DNA from 3 places in the Pseudomonas sp. H2_D02 genome. Region 3 is predicted to be linked to each of the others. Evidence: riboswitches for the same ligand, from Rfam matches in the RefSeq annotation. Region 3 holds a riboswitch; each other region holds the start of a gene.
The links. A riboswitch is a leader RNA that binds a small molecule or an ion and turns the genes downstream of it on or off. The one in region 3 is predicted to bind cobalamin.
Positions count from the first base shown of each region.

Region 1: linked by a shared signal. The riboswitch ahead of AB4N42_RS21175 (CbtB domain-containing protein) and the one ahead of cobW (cobalamin biosynthesis protein CobW) in region 3 are both predicted to bind cobalamin.
Region 2: linked by a shared signal. The riboswitch ahead of cobO (cob(I)yrinic acid a,c-diamide adenosyltransferase) and the one ahead of cobW (cobalamin biosynthesis protein CobW) in region 3 are both predicted to bind cobalamin.

Region 1 covers NZ_CP162816.1:4,645,575-4,648,841, reverse strand. The annotation lists gene cobM (precorrin-4 C(11)-methyltransferase) at 1-639, opposite strand, end outside; gene AB4N42_RS21185 (cobalamin biosynthesis protein) at 706-1,110, opposite strand; gene AB4N42_RS21180 (CbtA family protein) at 1,107-1,802, opposite strand; gene AB4N42_RS21175 (CbtB domain-containing protein) at 1,814-2,002, opposite strand; cobalamin riboswitch at 2,101-2,321, opposite strand; gene AB4N42_RS21170 (methyl-accepting chemotaxis protein) at 2,487-3,267, shown strand, end outside.
Region 2 covers NZ_CP162816.1:5,371,448-5,374,714, reverse strand. The annotation lists gene AB4N42_RS24635 (PQQ-dependent sugar dehydrogenase) at 1-285, opposite strand, end outside; gene AB4N42_RS24630 (hypothetical protein) at 482-1,066, opposite strand; cobalamin riboswitch at 1,226-1,435, shown strand; gene cobO (cob(I)yrinic acid a,c-diamide adenosyltransferase) at 1,516-2,127, shown strand; gene AB4N42_RS24620 (cobyrinate a,c-diamide synthase) at 2,139-3,267, shown strand, end outside.
Region 3 covers NZ_CP162816.1:4,519,649-4,522,915, forward strand. The annotation lists gene cobN (cobaltochelatase subunit CobN) at 1-218, opposite strand, end outside; gene cobW (cobalamin biosynthesis protein CobW) at 222-1,292, opposite strand; cobalamin riboswitch at 1,392-1,623, opposite strand; gene AB4N42_RS20550 (glycerate kinase) at 1,703-2,839, opposite strand; gene AB4N42_RS20555 (sugar diacid recognition domain-containing protein) at 3,098-3,267, opposite strand, start outside.

The DNA.
Region 1 (3,267 bases), 130 kb from region 3:
CTTGGCCTGTACCTTCCCGGCGATGTCCTCCAGCGTCCCCACCACCCAATCCTGATCCGGCCACGTCGCCCGGTGAATCACCGCAATCGGACAATCCGCGCCGTAGTGGGGCAGTAGCTCGTCGACTATTTTTTCCAGGTGGTTGACCCCCAAGTGGATCGCCATGGTCGCCCCGTGTTGCGCCAGGCTGGCCAGCTCTTCTCCCGTGGGCATGGCGGTTTTGTCCGCGTAACGGGTCAGGATCACGCTCTGGGACACGTCGGGCAAGGTCAACTCGGCACCGAGCAGGGCGGCGCAGGCTGACGTGGCGGTTACGCCGGGGATGATTTCGAAAGGAATGTCCAGTTCGCGCAGACAGCGGATCTGCTCGCCGATGGCGCCGTAAAGGCTTGGGTCGCCGGAATGCACACGGGCCACGTCGTGCCCCTTGAGATGGGCGTCTTTGATCAGCTCGATAATCTGTTCCAGATGCAGCTCGGCACTGTTGATCACTTGTTCGGCGCAGTGGCCGTCCAGCACGGCTGCCGGAACGAGGGATCCTGCATAGATAATCACGGCGCAACTGCGAATCAGCCGCTGACCCTTGACGGTGATCAGTTCCGGATCGCCGGGGCCGGCACCGATGAAGAAGACGGTCATGACCGGTTTCCTGTTGAGTGGGGGTGCATGAGCAGCGCTCATGATTCCAGCGGCGATTATCGAGTGTTACGAAGCCGTCGCCAATGCCAGCGTGGCTTGTGCAGCCTTCTGGCGGGTAACCAGTAAACTCGCGGGGGAAGAACCCCATCGATCGGCCAGCGCGAGGGCGGCGCTTTCGGCGACGCCGTGGCAGCCCGTACGCTCAAAGGCAATCTCGGACAGATGACTGAGCCGTGCTTGATAGCCTGCCAGCTCCTCGGCAGTGAAACACGTCAGCGGCAGTGACAATTGCGCCGCCAGTTCCAACAGCCCAGGTTCGTCACGCTTGAGCTCGATGCTGGCCAACGCCCGTACCTGATCAAGCGTGATGCCGTGGGCCTGCAAAGTCTGGTCAAGCAGCGCCCGCAATACACTGGCCGGGCAACCGCGCTGGCAGCCGAGGCCGACCACCAGGATCGGCCTGCCGTTCATGCGTCGTGGTGGGCCTGGGCGCTCCGGCGAAACAGCCAGGCGCTGATCAGGCCCAAGGCCAGCCAGAATGCAACATTGGTCAATTGCGAGGCGAGCTTGAACTCACTTTCCAGCGCCTCGGGAGCCAGCATCGAATGCACTTCGGGCTGGGGCGCGCCGATTACATGAGGCGTCACCAGGATGGCGAGGCCCAGCAACTTCAACAGCCAATGCCGACCGAATGCAATCAGTGCGATGCCCACTGCCGTGGACGCCGCCGTGCCGATCCACCACATTTGCCGCTGGGCCAGATCCGCCGCTGCCGTGCCGGGTAATTCCGGTGGCAGGCCGAGAGTCGGCGCCAGCACGAAAGTCGCATAACCGGCCAGTCCCCAAAGCAAGCCCTGGGACGTCCGCGTCGGTGCACGCAAGGTGTACAGGCCCGCCAGCATCAGCGCAAAACCCACCGCGACCACCAGATTGCCGCCCGTCGTGGACAGTACACGCTGCCAGCCGTCTTCCGGTTCCCAGGCTTCGGCGTCATGGCTATGTGCAGCCCCAGCGGCATGTTCATGGACCTCGGTCGCCGGGGCCTTCTCGAAAGTCTCCGCCTGGAGAATCAGCGGCGACACCCAGAAACTTTGCAGCAGAGTCAGCAGCAGGGCGGCCAGTAGCCCGCTGAAACCAGCGGTTTGCGCGATACGCTTGATCATGTCGGCAGCACTCAGTGGCACGGGAACGCGGCGCTGTGCCGTGTGTCATGGGCTGCGTTGTGCACTGCTTCGATGTGGGAGAAACCGGCGAAATAGACCAGGCCCGCGCCGAGGATCGAGGCGAGGACCGCCGCGCTCAGGCGCTGGCTCAGGGTAACGGTGCTGCTGGTGGAGCGGGCGGTGCTGCTGATGGTCGACATGGCGCTTCCCTCTGGTCTGTCAGCGGGCGGATCGAGCGCAATGAAAACCCGGGCAAAGGCTCGCCGGGATTCGAACAGCGCCCGCCCACCGCGGGTTTGTTGAAAATGAGTCATGGGCCGGTCTCCGGGCTCACGAGGGACAGGGCTTGAGCCGTGCCTGCAAGCGTCACCTTCCCATGCGCATGCACAGTGGATTCGACGCTTCACTCGCTTACCGTTGCGGGGGCAGCACCGGACTGACGTGGCCTTGAAGTAAAGCACACGATTCACCGGTTTCCCGTTTCACCCTGTGAAGGGCACCCAAACTGGCGCACAGGAGACCATGGGCGAGGGCGGGGCGTCAATTGAACACTCCGGGAATATATTTCATCGTCCTCCTGCAAAAAGCCTCAAGCCCAGCCGATAACCCGGTAGGCGTACACATAATTATCCCAATCGATACGCTCAGCGGCATGGACGCTCGACCCACCACCGAGGTCTTCCCATGTCCCTACGTAGCTTGAATATCGCCCCCCGAGCCTTTCTCGGCTTTGCCGTCATTGCGCTATTGGTCGTTGTGCTCGGCGTGTTCGCCGCCAATCGCATGTCCGTCATTCGCCAGGCGTCGGTGGACATGGAGCAGACCCAGTTACCCGCCGTCGGTCACCTGGCCAATGTCCTTGAAAACGTGCTGCGCATGCGCATTCTTTCATTTCGCATCCTGGTCAACCGCGACCCCGCCAGCCTCAGCGAGGCCGAGACCCGCATCGGCGTGCTGGTGGAAAAACTCAACAAGGCGAATGCAGCCTATGCAGCGCTGCCCGCCGAGCCAGATGAAGCTGAGCTGTATAAAGTCTTTTCGAAAACCCTGGAAAACTACCTCCAGGCCCAGAAGGAAATGCTGGATCTATCCCGACAAGACAAGGCCGACGCGTTGCGCAGCCTCATCAACACACGGATCAAGGAAGGCACTGACCAGATGGGCGAGCAACTCAACAAGCTCATTGCAATGAGCGTGGCGGAGGGGCATGAAGCGTCGGACCAGGCCGGCGCCTATTACAACAGCGCCATCACTGGCATTCTCGTCGTCTCGATCATCGCCGCGCTGGCCACCGTGCTGCTGGCCCTGCTGCTGACCCGCAGCATCGTCACGCCCCTGAATCGGGCCCTCGAAGCAGCACGGACCATTGCCGGAGGCAATCTGGTCACCGTTATCACCGACGAGGGCAAGGACGAACCCGCCCGGTTACTCCAGGCCCTCGGCGCGATGCAGGGCAGCCTGCGCC
Region 2 (3,267 bases), 850 kb from region 3:
TTCCGCCACCAATACATCGCCATTGGGCAGGACATAGAGCCAGCGTGGATGATCCAGCCCCTCGGCGAACGCCACTACCTTCAGGCCTTGGGCCGGGGTTGGCTTGGCGCCGTCCGGCCAGCCGACGGCTTCGGCGATATTCACCGTGGGGATCAGGGTCTTGTTCGGCTCGGGCAGTTTCGGCGACGGGCCGATCCCATCGGAAACCTGCAAGGTGGAAGACTCGCCGCAAGCGACTAGCCCTGTAGCAAGGGCGACGATCAAAAGATGAGAGGGCTTGAGCATGCGGGCTTCCCTATGAATGCATGGTGTTATTCATAGAGAAGCGTAGACGTGGGATGGTTCAATGGCGGGCGGCCGCTTAGCCAAGTGAAATCTGGGTGGGAGCGGGCTTGCTCGCGAATGCGGTGGGTCAGTCACTATTTATGCCTACTGGCCCACCGCATTCGCGAGCAAGCCCGCTCCCACAGGTTCCACTAGATCAACCATGGGCCTGCTTTAACAGCACCGCGACGCCAGGGTGATAGTGCCCGGTTTCGTTGCGCAATTTGCGATAGGCATAGGGGAAATACCAGGCCACGGCGCAGGTGTTTTCTTTCTGCAGGTCATCGATCATGTCCTGCAGTTCTTCGGGCGTGGCGCTCTGCTGGGCTTTTTGCGGGGCGACGAACAGGCAGCCGAGCTTCAAGTCGCTGGCATAGCTGATGCGCTTGGCGTCGCTGGTGGCTTCCAGCAGCGGTTGGGTCAGGTTCAGGTTGTTGACCTTCGGCCAGCGTTGGGTCGCCTGGATGAAGGCGCGTTCATCGGTACTGGCAATCAACAGGTCGGCGCGGGCGTTGCGTTCGCCTTCTTCGTTCTGTTTGCGCGTGGACGCGTCCTGCAGCGTGACCATCTCAGCCATCCAGGCGGCGGCCGACAGCAACCCGAGGTTGGCTTTTTCATCGTGCCAATAAGGTGTGTCGCTATCGCCGCGCACGGCGTTGTAGCGGTCGATACAGTCGAACCAGCGTTCCAACACCGGGCGCAGGAATTCCAGCTTCGGATTGCTGATGATCATGCCTTGCATGCGTTTGCCCTCTTGTTCTTGTGATATCGGGTCATGGTGTCTCTTTGATATCACTTGCCGCAGCATCACACAAGATTGACGTCAGTTTATTGATCCGGGCCAATGTCCCAGGTGATGGCCGTCGCGGCTTTAATTGACGCTCCACCCCCAACCCTCTAACCTTCGCGGCTTGTTTCAGGTGCTCTATGGCAATGGCCGATAGGGTGAAACAGGGAAGCCGGTGCGTGCACACAAACCCGGCGCTGCCCCCGCAACGGTAAATGAGTCAACGCTGTGCCTAAGCCACTGTGTTCCAGGACATGGGAAGGCGCGCAGCCAGGCGTTATGCCGCTCATGAGCCCGGAGACCGGCCTGATTCATCCAACGGCATCACGGTGGGCGATGCCAGGCTCATTGCCGTCCTTTTTTTGCCCGCCCGCCGTTATCCAGTCCCAACGGAGAGCTCCCCCATGACCGACACGCCCGATCGCGACGAACGCCACCTGGCGCGCATGCTGCGCAAGAAAGCCGTGATTGACGAGCGCATCGCCAACTCGCCGAACGAGTGCGGCCTGCTGCTGGTGCTGACCGGCAACGGTAAGGGCAAGAGCAGTTCGGCATTCGGCATGCTGGCCCGGGCCATGGGCCATGGCATGCAATGCGGCGTGGTGCAGTTCATCAAGGGGCGCAACAGCACCGGCGAGGAGCTGTTCTTCCGCCGCTTCCCCGAGCAGGTGCGCTTTCATGTCATGGGTGAAGGCTTCACCTGGGAAACCCAGGACCGCCAGCGCGACATCGCCGCCGCCGAAGCCGCCTGGGCTGTGTCGCGTCAGTTGCTCAGCGACCCGGCCATTGGCCTCGTGGTACTCGATGAGCTGAACATCGCCCTCAAGCACGGCTACCTAGACCTCGATCAAGTCCTGAGCGATCTGCAAGCCCGACCGCCCATGCAGCATGTGGTGGTGACCGGTCGCGGCGCCAAGCCCGAGATGATCGAGTTGGCCGATACCGTGACCGAAATGGGCATGATCAAGCATGCGTTCCAGGCCGGCATCAAGGCGCAGAAAGGCGTCGAATTGTGAGCGATGCGCCGATGACCAGCCGCCATTGTCCGGCGGTGTTGATTGCCGCCCCGGCTTCCGGCCAGGGCAAGACCACCGTCACCGCCGCCCTCGCACGGTTGCACCGCAACCAGGGGCGCAAGGTGCGGGTGTTCAAGTGTGGTCCGGACTTTCTCGACCCGATGATCCTTGAGCGAGCCAGTGGCGCGCCGGTCTATCAATTGGACATGTGGATGGTCGGCGAGCAGGAAAGTCGCCGGCTGTTGTGGGAGGCTGCCGCCGAAGCGGACCTGATCCTGATCGAAGGCGTGATGGGGCTGTTCGACGGCACGCCGTCCAGCGCCGACCTGGCGCGGCATTTCGGCGTGCCGGTACTCGCGGTGATCGACGGCACGGCCATGGCCCAGACCTTCGGCGCTTTGGCCCTGGGCCTGGCGCGTTATCAACCGGACCTCCCGTTCGCCGGGGTCTTGGCCAACCGGGTCGGGACCTTGCGTCATGCGCAATTGCTCGAAGGCAGCCTGACCGAGGGCTTGCGCTGGTATGGCGCGTTGTCACGGGAAACCGGCATCGAGTTGCCAAGCCGTCATCTCGGGCTGGTCCAGGCCAGTGAGTTGAACGACCTGGACGTTCGCCTGGACGCTGCCGCCGAGGCGTTGGCCAGCAGTTGTGAAGTGGCTCTGCCGCCCAGCGTTGAATTCGCGGCTCCGGAGATGACCGTTGTCGAGCCGTGGCTCGACGGTGTGCGCATCGCTGTCGCCAGGGACGAGGCGTTTGCCTTCACTTACGGCGCGAGCCTCGATCTGCTGCGGGCCATGGGCGCGCAGTTGAGTTTCTTTTCGCCGATTCACGATACCCAATTGCCAGAGGCGGACAGTCTTTATCTGCCTGGCGGTTATCCCGAACTGCACCACGTCGCCCTGGCGCAGAACGCGCCGATGCTGGCAGCGATCCGTGCCCACCATGCGGCCGGCAAACCGCTGCTCGCCGAATGTGGCGGCATGCTGTATCTGCTTGATTCGTTGACCGACGTTGAAGGCGTCCGCGCCGAACTGCTGGGTTTGCTGGCCGGGGATGCGCAGATGCAGAAGCGCCTGGCCGCCCTCGCGCTGCAATCGGTGGATTTGCCGGAAGGTACCCTGCGCGGGCATACCTACCATC
Region 3 (3,267 bases):
TCGAAATACAGGTCCACCGACGCGTGGTTCTGCACCTGCATCGGGTTGGCGAGGCGGAACTGCGGGTAGTCGTCCGGCAACTGCCGCGCCGCTTCGGCCAGCAGTGCCAGGCTGGAATCGCCGCTGCACAGGATCACCAGCTCGGCAGGGGTTTGCCCGAGGTCGGCGATGTTGTCATCCGACACGAAACCGCCGGGCTGGGTCCTGAGCAGGTGCATGGCTCAGGCGCTGAGGGCAGCGCGCAACTGCGCTTCGAGCAGCCCGGCGTCCAGGTCCTGGCCGATCAATACCAGCCGCGTGACCCGCGCTTCGTCGGCGCCCCACTGGCGGTCGAAGTGCTTGTCGAAGCGCGTGCCGACGCCTTGGATCAGCAGGCGCATCGGCTTGTTCGGGATGGCTGCGAAACCCTTGACCCGCAGCACGTCGTGCTGGACCACCAGTTGCGTCAACGCGTCCAGCAGCAGGCTTTCGTCAGCCTGGGGCAGTTCGATGGAAATCGAATCGAAGGCATCGTGATCGTGATCGTGATCGTCGTCATCGCCGTCATGGTGGTGGTCGTGATGGCTGTGGCGGCTGTCGATGTGTTCTTCGGAGCCCGCGCCCAAGCCGATCAGAACGTCCAGCGGCAGGCGACCACTGCTGGCTTCGATGACCTTGACCGCTGGCGGCAGTTCTTCGGCGACTTCCAGGCGCACTTTTGCCAGGTCCTCGGGGTTGATCAGGTCGGCTTTGTTGAGGATCACCAGGTCGGCGCTCGCCAGTTGATCGGCGAACAGCTCGTGCAGCGGCGATTCATGGTCGAGGTTCGGGTCCAGCTTGCGCTGGGCATCGACCTTATCCGGGAACGCGGCGAAGGTGCCGGCGGCGACGGCCGGGCTGTCCACCACGGTGATGACCGCATCGACGGTGCAGGCGCTGCGGATTTCAGGCCATTGGAAGGCCTGGACCAGCGGCTTGGGCAAGGCCAGGCCGGAGGTTTCGATGAGGATGTGGTCGAGGTCGCCGCGACGGGCCACCAGTTCGCGCATCACCGGGAAGAACTCTTCCTGCACCGTGCAGCACAGGCAGCCGTTGGCCAGTTCATAGACGCGGCCGTTGGCTTCTTCTTCGGTGCAACCGATGGAGCACTGCTTGAGGATCTCGCCGTCGATGCCCAGTTCGCCGAATTCATTGACGATGACCGCGATGCGCCGGCCCTGGGCGTTGTCGAGCATGTGCCGCAGCAAGGTGGTCTTACCCGAGCCGAGGAAACCGGTGACGATGGTGACGGGGAGTTTGGCCAGTGTTTTCATCGGATGCCCTTTGGCAAGGTGGCGGGCAAACGGGACGACAACCGCAGGCACGGGCGTGCGCGGAAGATTTCGCCACCGGATCACCCCGCCCGGTTGTAGTGAGAATCTGTTGTCGAGGCAGGTCTCCTGGCTGACGGCGGGCCAGGCAGGCTTTTATCCAAAGCCTGGGCTGACAATTTGCTGCGCCTTCCCGTGCGCCCGTTGTAACAGGGCATGCACAGTGGCCTTGCAGAAACGGCACCGTTCACAGTTGCGGGGGCAGCCGCGGCTTGGACCGCGTTCCCTTCTTAGCTTCGGCACATGCCGAAGAACCTCGAAGGCGCAAGGCTACGCAGGGAGTGCGGGCGGGTCAATGTCCGAAGGCAATCTGCGATGCCTGATGCGTCCTGGCGACTACCGCGCGGGCGAATTCAGCGGGCCGCCACCCGCCAGAGCCGCGCGATGTCCCGGGCCCGCTCGGCCAGCAGGCGCGGCGCATCGGTGCAGGCCTCTTGCAGCGTCATCGGCCCGTTCGCCAGGGCAAACGCGGCATCGATGCCGTGCTCATAGAGCGCTTCGTAGCCCTCCCCCAGCGTGCCGGCGACGACCAGCACCGGCACGCCGTGGCGCTGGGCGATGCGGGCCACGCCAAACGGGGTCTTGCCGCGCAGCGCCTGGGCGTCGAAACGGCCTTCGCCGGTGATCACCAGGTCGGCACCGCTGATGGCATCGGCCAGGCCGGTCAATTGCGCGACGACTTCCACACCGGTGCGAAACTGCGCCTTGAGGAAAGCCTTGGCGGCAAAGCCCAGGCCGCCGGCGGCGCCGCTGCCGGGTTCGTCGCGAACGTCACGGTCAAGCACCTGGGCACAGTGTCCGGCGAAGTGCGCCAGCGCCCGGTCAAGTTGCTGCACCTGTTCGCCGGAGGCGCCTTTCTGCGGGCCGAACACGGCTGAAGCGCCATGGGGGCCGCAGAGCGGGTTGTCGACGTCAGCGGCGATTTCGAAACACACGCCGGCCAGACGCGGGTCCAATTGGCTCAGGTCGATGTGCGCCAGTTTGCCGAGGGCCAGGCCGCCGGGCGGCAGCGTCTGGCCCTGGTCGTCGAGCAACGCCACGCCCAAGGCCTGCATCGCCCCGGCGCCGCCGTCGTTGGTGGCGCTGCCGCCTATTGCCAGAATGACCCGGCTAGCGCCTTCATCCAGGGCGGCGCGGATCAGTTCGCCGGTGCCAAAGGTGCTGCTGGAACAAGCATCGCGCTGCCCCGGTGGCACCAATTGCAAGCCGCTGGCCTCAGCCATCTCGATGATTGCCGTGCGGCTTTGCGGCAGCCAGCCCCAACGGGCCTCGACGGCGGCTCCCAGCGGGCCACGGACCCGGTTTTCACGCCACTGGCCGTTGCAGGCCGCAAGCACCGCCTCCACCGTTCCCTCGCCGCCGTCAGCCATTGGGCACTTGATCAACTGCGCATCCGGCCAGACCTGGGCCAACCCTTGCGCGACGGCGTCCGCCACGCCCTGGGCGCTGAGACTGTCCTTGAACGAGTCGGGGGCGATGATTATTTTCATTTTTGTTCTCCGGTTCCGATGCACAGCATGCTGCCAGCTGACCGTAACCGTGACGCCGGTCCGCCGCACAAAAATCTTGGAGCATTATTGGTCAAATTCACAAAGGCTGGGTCGCATAGCGTGTGGCCAGCGCATCTGTGGCGAGGGAGCTTGCTCCCGCTCGGCTGCGTAGCGGCCGCTTTTTTGGGGCCGCTGCGCGACCCAGCGAGAGCAAGCTCCCTCGCCACGGGGTTATGAGTCAATTGCACCCCACATAGGTTATGTGGGGGTATCGACGGTCTGTGGCAACAACTGGACGCCCAGGTACAACGCCAACATCCCATCCAGCCTGAGCGGGTCGACGCCGCTGAGTTCGGCGATGCGCTCCATGCGATAGCGCAGGCTGTTGCGGTGGATGCCCAGGGCGTCGGCGCAGGCCTGGCTCTGGC